2 regions of the Pseudoalteromonas sp. L23 genome follow, and region 1 is predicted to be linked to the other one. Evidence: predicted binding sites of a transcription regulator. Region 1 holds the regulator's gene; the other holds the start of a gene.
What was found. Region 1 encodes sigma-54, which starts transcription at its own class of promoters, with help from an activator protein. Its sites were predicted from a motif close to GTTGGCACGNNNNTNGNNT; they were not measured.

Region 2: the regulator sigma-54 is predicted to act here: its motif matches at 2,491-2,509, upstream of L3V43_RS15820 (flagellar assembly protein T N-terminal domain-containing protein).

The regions. Positions count from the first base shown of each region.
Region 1 is NZ_JAKKCW010000004.1:42,511-47,280, forward strand. Features, by position in the region: gene L3V43_RS08895 (HPr family phosphocarrier protein) at 1-84, opposite strand, end outside; gene rapZ (RNase adapter RapZ) at 85-951, opposite strand; gene ptsN (PTS IIA-like nitrogen regulatory protein PtsN) at 944-1,402, opposite strand; gene hpf (ribosome hibernation promoting factor) at 1,404-1,691, opposite strand; gene L3V43_RS08915 (RNA polymerase factor sigma-54) at 1,721-3,220, opposite strand; gene lptB (LPS export ABC transporter ATP-binding protein) at 3,267-3,992, opposite strand; gene lptA (lipopolysaccharide transport periplasmic protein LptA) at 3,992-4,534, opposite strand; gene lptC (LPS export ABC transporter periplasmic protein LptC) at 4,524-4,770, opposite strand, start outside.
Region 2 is NZ_JAKKCW010000009.1:171,706-176,475, reverse strand. Features, by position in the region: gene L3V43_RS15835 (FlgO family outer membrane protein) at 1-90, shown strand, start outside; gene L3V43_RS15830 (FlgO family outer membrane protein) at 101-742, shown strand; tRNA gene L3V43_RS15825 (tRNA-Arg) at 1,076-1,150, shown strand; gene L3V43_RS15820 (flagellar assembly protein T N-terminal domain-containing protein) at 1,259-2,455, opposite strand; gene L3V43_RS15815 (flagellar biosynthesis protein FlgP) at 2,660-3,136, shown strand; gene L3V43_RS15810 (flagellar protein FlgN) at 3,211-3,639, opposite strand; gene flgM (flagellar biosynthesis anti-sigma factor FlgM) at 3,632-3,955, opposite strand; gene flgA (flagellar basal body P-ring formation chaperone FlgA) at 4,028-4,735, opposite strand.

The sequences.
Region 1 (4,770 bases):
TTGGGTTGCTAATTGCGCAAGAACCGTCGCTGCTCGAGCGTGCAGGCCGAGTTTGTTTTGGATTAAAAACGTATCTTCTAACATTTAACCCTCTTGCTCTCGGTGACGAATTTTGACGTTGGGATGGGTTTTAGCAAAACGTTCACCAATGGTTTGCGCTAAGTATACCGAGCGATGTTGCCCACCTGTACATCCTATTGCGATCGTTAGATAACTGCGATTGTTACGCTCTAAGTGTGGTAACCAAGTTTGTACGAAGGTTTGGATCTGCCAAGTAAACTTTTGCACGATGCTGTGACTCGACAAATAGTCTTTGACTGGCTGATCTAAGCCAGTTAGCGGCTTAAGCTCAGGCTCCCAATGTGGGTTGGGTAAAAAGCGCGCATCAAAAACGTAATCCGCTTGTTTTGGGATGCCGTGTTTAAAGCCGAAAGATTCAAAGGTAATAATGAGTTGTTTGTCTTTTTTACCTAAGATTTTTTCGCGGATATCTTCTGCAAGTTGATGAACGCTCAGGCCTGTAGTATCAATGAGAAAATCGGCGCGAGTGATCAGCACGTCTAACAATTCCCGTTCTTTCTTTATCGCAACATCTAATGGAAGATTATGCAGTGAAAGAGGGTGCAAACGGCGTGTTTCTGAGAAGCGTTTTATCAGGGTTTGATCGTCACTGTCTAAATAAAACAGGGTAGGTTTGGCAAAGCCTGGTAAGTATTCAAGAATGTCATTAAACTCGTCCTGTTCTTTAGGTAAGTTTCTAACATCAATACTGACTGCAATTTTATTATAATTGTCCGAAACACTGCGGACTAAAGACGGCAGCAAATTGACCGGAATGTTATCCACACAATAGTAGCCTAAGTCTTCCAATACTCGAAGCGCTACAGATTTACCAGAGCCTGAGCGGCCACTGATAATGATAAGCTCGAGTCCTTTTTCTTCATCACTCATCAAGTTCACCTTGGATCACTGTATATAACTCATCGTCACTTTTTGCTTGTCTAAGCATTTTGCAAAAAGACTTGTCTTTGAGTGTATCAGCAATCGCCGCTAAGGTCTTCAGGTGCTGTTGATTATCACCTTCGGGTACGATGAACGCGACAAAAATATCGACAGGCTGCTTATCTATGGCTTCAAACTGGATCCCTTGCTCGCTGACAAGCACCATTGCAAGGATTTTATCCAAACCTTCAAGTCGACCATGGGGAATGGCAATGCCTTTACCGATCCCTGTGCTGCCTAATTTCTCTCGCGCCATTAAGGCGTCCAAGATAGCATGCTGACTGGTATTTGGAATTTGGCTATGAGCCAGTTCGCTGATGTATTCTAAAATACGTTTTTTGCTATTAAAAAGGACCGCAGCTTTACTGCAGTCCTTGTTCACTAATTCACTTAATTTCATCTTAGTGTCGAGTGAGCTTCTCTTTGTGTTTAATAACTTGACGATCTAGCTTGTCGATAAGGCCATCAATTGCGGCATACATATCTTGATGCTCTGTTGATGCAAATAGCTCGCCGCCGTTTACGTGTAATGTTGCTTCTGCTTTTTGTACTAGTTTCTCGACATCAAGGATCACATGCACATTATTGATATGATCAAAGTGCCTTTCTAGCTTCGCAAACTTGTTGGTGACATAGTCTCTTAATGAGTCAGTAATTTCTACATGGCGACCAGTTAGATTTAGTTGCATAAGCATTTTTCCTTCTTGGGTTTTACGTCTTATATCAAGCTTTTACGCTGATTTGACGGTGGAATGGCTAGGGATTCACGATATTTTGCAATCGTACGTCTCGCTACCTTAATTCCTTGCTCTGCTAAGATATCTGCAATTTTGCTGTCACTCAATGGCTTCGCGGTATTCTCTGCAGCTATCAGCTTTTTGATAAGTGCTCTAATTGCTGTAGAAGAGCACTCACCTCCATTTTCCGTACTTACATGGCTAGAGAAGAAATACTTCAGCTCAAATATTCCCCGAGGTGTATGCATGTATTTTTGTGTTGTCACACGGGAAATTGTGGACTCATGCATCTCAACCATTTCAGCAACATCATTTAGCACCATAGGGCGCATTGCTTCGGGGCCATGTTCAAAGAATGCCTGTTGTTGTTGCACAATGCAATTGGTAACTTTTAATAAAGTATCATTTCGGCTTTCTAAGCTTTTAATAAACCACTTTGCTTCTTGTAAATGTGAGCGAATAAACTGACTATCCGTACTGGATTTCGCCGTTCTAGACATCGCAGCGTAATGGTCATTTACTCTTATTTTAGGCATAGCATCAGGATTTAGCTCTACGACCCAACGACCTTTTACTTTTTTCACCGATACGTCAGGGATCACATATTCAGGCTCTTCATGAATAATGCTTGCCGCAGGCTTTGGGTTAAGGCTATGTATTAACGTCATGACCTCTTTGAGATCGGCTTCTTTAAGGCGCGTTTTCTTAGCCAAAGTTCGATAGTCACGGCTGGCAAGCAAGTCGATATGCTCTGTCAGGATCATTTTTGTTTCGGCAATCCATGGGGTATCTGGGGCGAATTGGTTTAGCTGAATGCATAAGCATTCTTGTAAACTACGCGCTGCGATACCGACAGGGTCAAAAAGCTGAATGCGTTTGAGTACGGCTTCGACTTCATCTAGCTCAATAGGCTCTTCGCTATTCTCGTCATTAATGCTTTCTAAAATGTCTTCGCAAGACAGTGTTAGAATGCCTGACAGGTCGACCGCTTCAATAATCGCAATCGCAATAGCTCTATCTGTTGGACTAAATGGTGTCAGTTCGAGTTGCCACATGAGATAATCGTGGAGAGATTCAGAGGTTTCCCCTTGATAAACATTATCGTCATCGGGAAGTGGACCTGAGCTTGCAGCAGGCGCTGCACTCATATACTCGTCCCAAGTGACATCCATGGCAAGGTCATCGCTCACAGTGTCTTTGCTCATGGCGGTATCTGAGTCTATCTCATAGTCACTAACCTGCGTTTCATCGGCTGAATCTTGATTGTCGTCAGCACGGCTCTTTTCTTGGCTGTGTTGGTCAGCGTTTTCGCCGTCAGTATTATCACCTTCTTCCACTTCCAACAATGGATTGCTGTCTAATGCTTCTTGTATTTCTTGTTGCAGATCCAATGTACTAAGCTGCAGCAAGCGAATGGCTTGTTGCAGTTGCGGAGTCATTGTAAGTTGCTGCCCCATGCGCAGCTGTAATGATTGCCTCATGTATCTCTAACAATCCTTTTTAACAGTTATTAATACTACGTCTTAACTATAGCTTGAATTGTTCGCCTAGGTAGACATCTCTTACGGTTTGATCTGCCAAAACATGTTCTGGCGTGCCTGCAGCGATTAACTCACCATGTGAAACGATGTAGGCCTTTTCACATACGTCCAGTGTTTCTCTAACGTTATGATCGGTGATAAGCACACCGATACCACGGTTTTTTAGGTGCTCTATGATTGTCTTTATATCTAACACCGAAATAGGATCAACACCAGCAAAAGGTTCATCTAACAGGATAAACTTAGGGTTTGCGGCTAAAGCGCGAGCAATTTCGACTCGTCTTCTTTCGCCTCCCGACAATGCCATGCCCTGTGAGTCGCGAATGTGTTGAATATTAAACTCATCCAGTAACTCGTTTAGTTCAGCTTCTCTTTCAACTTTAGATAAGTCTTTTCGAGTTTCTAAAATCGCCATCAAATTTTGATAGACCGTGAGTTTTCTAAAGATTGAAGACTCTTGCGGTAGATAGCCAATACCAAGTCGTGCACGGCTGTGCATCGGTAACAAAGTGATATCTTCGTCATCAATCTGAATATAGCCTTTGTCGCTTGGTACTAACCCTACAATCATGTAGAACGTAGTGGTTTTACCTGCACCATTTGGTCCTAATAAGCCTACAATACTGCCAGCCTGAACACTTAAACCAACATTTTTGACGACCTGACGACCTTTATAACTCTTTGCTAGACCAGTTGCTTTGAGCTCGCTCATTAATTGTTACCTTCTTCCTGCGCTTTTTTCTCTTTAGCGTCTTTTTTGTCATCAACAGGAACAAGGATGGTTCTTACTCGAGAGTCTTCTTGGTCTGAGCGCTCAGCGCTGATCAATTGCTTTTCAATGTCATAGGTGATGACTTGAGCATTGATTTTTTGCCCAGTTTGATTGATTTCAGCATCACCAGAAATCACTAGGGTTCCCTTCGCTACGTCGTAACGGATTTCATTTGCTTTGGCTTCTAGTAAGTTGCCATCGGGTTGACGTTCGCTAAAAGTGGCAGGGCTGCCAGTTGCCACAAGCAGTTGCTTGTTAATGCCGAGCTCCGCGCGGCGGTGGACCTCTAGGCGATCGGCATTTATCTTTCTGTTGCCATGAATAATAACAACATTCTGTTCAAAAATACCGATGTTGCTTTGCAGTTGAGCTTGCTGACGGCCAGCATCAATAATGACTTCATTTTGTTCTGCAGCAATTGCTAGAGTAGAACTTGCAAGCAAGCCGATGAAAACTAGTTTGTTAATGATTTTACTGGTCATAATAAATTGTCTTTGTGTGGTTGATGAGTTCGATCACTTGCTTTTGTAGATCCGCATGCAGTCCTTTACCTGTGATCCTAAGACTAGGACCGTTGATAACGACAGGGTGTTCCGACTTCATCAATTTTTGCTTAATTTCAACTCTTACATTATCGGCATTGATATCCGTGATCATGGCGTTAGGCGTTAAATTCTTTGCCAACACATTGCCCTCTAATATCAAGGTGTTGTTTTCG
Region 2 (4,770 bases), on a different contig from region 1:
TCTGCTCAAGGCTTTTTACCGCAAAACGTAGTTAACGCCCTACAAGATGGTGCGGCATACGATGGCATTCGTATAGAGCGTGCGAACTAATTCGGAGGCGATGATGAAAAATGTAGTGCTATTCGCGACGACACTTGCATTACTCGGTGGCTGCGAAATGACAAAACAAACGGCTTCCGAACCTACAGAAACGCAGCAATCCGACATGGAAATATTGTATGCCATGATGGAAGAGCAAGAGCGTAATGAAGATTCACAAGCCTCGGTATTGCAAGATATTGGTTTCGTTAGCTATCGTCATCGCAAAGAAATTGCTAACTACGCCAATCAAATTGCGTTGGAACTGTCAGATACTGTATTAGGGCAAAAGCCTGAGTCGATAGCGGTAGCCAGTTTTGTCAACTTTAATGAATCATTAAGGGATACAAACCAGCTAGGAAACCAATTGGCTGAGTCCTTAATGCATCAAATGCAAAAGCTGGGTTATCAAGCGTTAGACTTTAAAGCATTGGGGAAAATTGAAGTGACATCCAGTGGCGACTTGACTTTTTCGCGTAAAGCAAGCCGCTTGAAAAACACGCAATCTCCCAGCCATTTGCTCACAGGCACTATGGTTTACCGTCCACGAGGCGTGGAGGTAAATGCAAGATTGTTAGAGTTTAACACTAACTTAGTGATCGCAAGCACGGTGGTGACCATCCCGTATTTTATCCTTGATGATCAGGCAACCGCTGCAAGGTAGTACTTCAAATAGCGGTTTTTAGAAGAAAATACCGTTTAGGTTTTATTAAACGAAGAACTATCCTACTTCTTATTCACACCTCAAGTGAAGTAACTGATAGCGCAGTAGTGGGTCTTAACTGCTGCGTATTCACCTACTGAACCAGCTCATTTATTACCGCGAATAAATTGACTATTAACCTTTAAAAGTTCATTAAGATCAGTATACTAAAGCGAAGTCACTGAGATGCAGTACAACAGAGAATCAACAATTCTCGACTTTCATTGGTATTAAGTACCGCAGATCCCGCTAGTGAAGGTCAAAAAAGGCGATTGTTATCTGACTTTAGAGATTGTCCCCATAGTTTAATGGATAAAACAAGGCCCTCCTAAGGCTTAGATGTAGGTTCGATTCCTACTGGGGACGCCATTGGTATCACTTTTGCGTGGAATTACCAAAGTAAATGGGCGGCGGAAGCATGATGTAGAGTGTGTAAAGTCGTCGAAAATCTTGTCTGCGTCATAGGTAGTCTTAACCTTACAGTTCAAACTCATTTTCATTTTCTATTTGAATTTCAACCAAATCATTAATTTGCACATTGTGAAGTGGGCGATTACTGATATTTACCGCAATGGCGTTTTGCGCATTCACCTGGATCACTTGCAGTTTATTAATGGTTTTAATTTGATGCATAAATATTTTACCATCGACATTAGTCAGCGGATTACTATGCGCTACGTTAAGGATCTGGCCATTCTCTAAGCCATGCATGCGGCCCAAATTAATAACGACTTGTTCATCATCGATATGTAGGATTTTGCCGTTGGTTGGTAAGCAGGCCACCGCTGCGTTTAAATCAGTTGCGATTTGTATCAGCGTGGTTTGGATCTCATCAGCATAATCTGTCTGCCAAAAGCGCTCACTGTACACATCAATTAATTTGGTCTTCTTAAACGGCCACACGCCTTGAGTGGCATATTGCTTTTGCCACACCCTTTCATGAGAAAGTGCATCAAACAGCGCAAAGTCTACCTTGAAGCTTCTTAAATATTTATCACTTTGCCAAAATGCGAAGTCGCTATTAAGTTTATCGACACCTGCAATATCAGTAATTTGACTCAGTAATACAAATTGGCTGTTCGTATTTGCCGTAATGGTCTCGATTAGCTGTTCATTATAATCAAACCGCTGGCTGAAAAAGCGGTTAACGTCTATGGTCTGTGCGAAATAAGGAACAGGTTCTAAGCTCAACTTTTGTTCAGACATTGTCTGGTATAGGCGCTCGCTCACCGCTTTATTTATGTCAAAAATTTGACCTAGTGTTGCTTGGTGTTTATTTTTTAACTGACTTTGTGTGACTGCAACCTGTTTGTCGTAAGCACTAGTAGGGCACTGAGCACTCTGTGGGGTAATATCGATATGTAATGTCACCTGCCATGAGTCACCAACTTTTGCTTCAGCAATTACGTTGGCACTTTGGATTTCAGCATTTGAGCGGATCTTAAGTTGATCTTGGGTGAGTACACCATCGGTGACGGTTTGCACACTACTCACCGAAGCGCCAGAAAACAGCAAAGCTTGTGTGATGGCGTCATTTACCGCCTTTCTTTTGGCTTTTTGATGGTCGCCATTTTTAACGTCAGCTATGCCGGTAACTTCAAACCATTCAGCATAAGCTGGATGAACCAGGGTGATACACAACAGTGATAGACTGGTCGCGAATTGCTTTTTCATGTTTAAATGCCCAGATCAAAAACTACTCTTCAACTCAGCAATACCTGTGCCAAATTTTGGCAAGGTTCGTGCATAATCATACATTATGAAAGTTAATTTTATTTCTTGCCAATACTCAATGAAACCACAACAACCCTTGCGAGACCAAGATGTTGGGGAAGTGCTTAATTTTGATTGGTATATATTGTAGCGGAGTGGGGTGAAATGCGTATCACTAATTCTATCAGTTCAGTTGTTATGGTTTGTTCGCTAGCAGGGCTCAGCGGCTGTTCAAGCCTCGTTGATAAGCATATTGAATATGAAACAGTGCAACCGGAAACTTTTCCTGTTTTACGGGCTGTGGGGTACGCTCCTTTGAGTGCTCAGCCGGGTAATACTGCGGGTGAGAAGCAGCTAATGGCAATTAAAGTGTCAAAATTAGAAGCGTATCGTGAATTGGCTGAGCAACTGTATGGCCAGAATTTGACATCCACTATTACGGTAAAAGGAGCGGTTGCGCAAAACGACGGTCTTAAGAGCCAAGTAAATGGACTTGTTCGTGGGGCTAAGGTGCTGAAAAGTTACGCAGTTGGTGATACTTACGCGACGGAGTTAGAGCTTGATATGAAACGCGTTTATGATTTGTATATTACTCAAGTCAAGCCGCAGAAAATTAAGAAGATATCTTATAGCTTTAAGTAAGCACTCATCACATATTGCTTACTTAATGCGCTTCACTTCGATTGTTCCTCAATACTAAAATACGACAGGCGTGGCTACGCCTTTAGGTTACGTACCAATTCACTGTCGCTACTTTTCACGCTGCCATCTTGACCATATGTAATTGAAGTTGGTGCTCCAATTAAGATCCCTTTTAGTTCACGTGTGCTTACATTAGCCTGATGAGCCGTTTTAGCATTGATTTCATTTTTGGTTTGGCACTCACTGAGTAGTGCTCGCACTTTAGCAACTAGCGGGGCTACTTCACTGCTTTCAAAGACGTGAGACTCAGTTTTTGACAATTCATTGTCGAGCTTTTGCAGTTTTGAAATGAGAGTTAGCTTTTCACGAGCGATTTCTTTTAAGTTGTCGCCACGCCGAGACGCGAGCTCGTCAAGCTCACGAGCCAGAAGCTGGGTCATCGCTTCTAGCGTTGAGATTTGTTCTGAAAGTTTGTGGTGGCAGAGCCGAACCAAATCATCCATATATTTCGAACTCAAATGCAGCTATGTTTTTGGCTAGTTTTTCCGCGTCAACTTGATACTTGCCTTCTGCAATCGCTTTTTTCAGTTCTTCGACTTTCTTGTCGTCAAAGCCTGATGACTGCTGCGCTTTTTCGTTGACCGTTTTCAGCTGTTGCGCTTGTGGAGTCAGGCTCACTGAATCCGCAGCTGCTTTCGGTGTAGCTGGTGATTTAACTGATGCACTATTAGCATCATTTCTTTGCAATTCAGCCTTCTGTTGCTTAACATTATTAGCAACGGATGTAGACTGATTCTGACCGTTAACTTGATTAACCATGATTGTAGACCCAATAAAATTATACTCTCAGCCTTGTTATCGGCGTTTAATAGTATTACTTTAGCAAATTTTTTATAAATTCACCTCTACTGTTTCCACTTCTATTACTCTAGCACGTAAGGTTTTGCCAGAGCGAGCGTTTTTAATATTAATAAGTTCACCACGGTTGCCATCTTGCTGCGCTTCTCCTTGAGTTTTGATCACAAGCCCACCTGATTTAGCAATAATCGTCACAGTATCGCCTTTGCAGACCATGCAAATATGAGCCTGAGTAAAGGCTTGACCTTCTCTGATATTACGTTTGCTTCTACTGCCTATTAGTATCGACTTATCTTCTATATAGGAAACCCTACGAAAACGTTTCGGCTGATACTCTATTTTCACATCGTCATCCTGAATAACACGGCCTTTTTCTAACATGGTCGCGCTAACTAAAATAGGGAAGAGGTGATCGATACGCACGTGGACGTATTGAGTCCAGCTGAGGGTATCGTTGCATCTAATTTGTACTGTCACTTGAGTGTCAAAAGGCGGAGTCATTGCTGTACTATATTGCAACGGCGATTGACAATCCCTTGCTGGAATTCTTGAATCAAGTGGTATAGCAGTTAGTGATAGCTGGCTGTCGGGATCTTGCTCTACATTTGGTTCAACAAATTCTATTGCGCTTTGTTCTAAAGTTTTGTTGTCATATTGCTGACAATAACCATAGTCAACGCCTATAAAATAAGCGAACAAACAAAAAAACTGAATGTAATGGGTTTTTTTTAACAAACTCATGATGTTTCGACTATGCTTATGGGGTGAAACAAGGT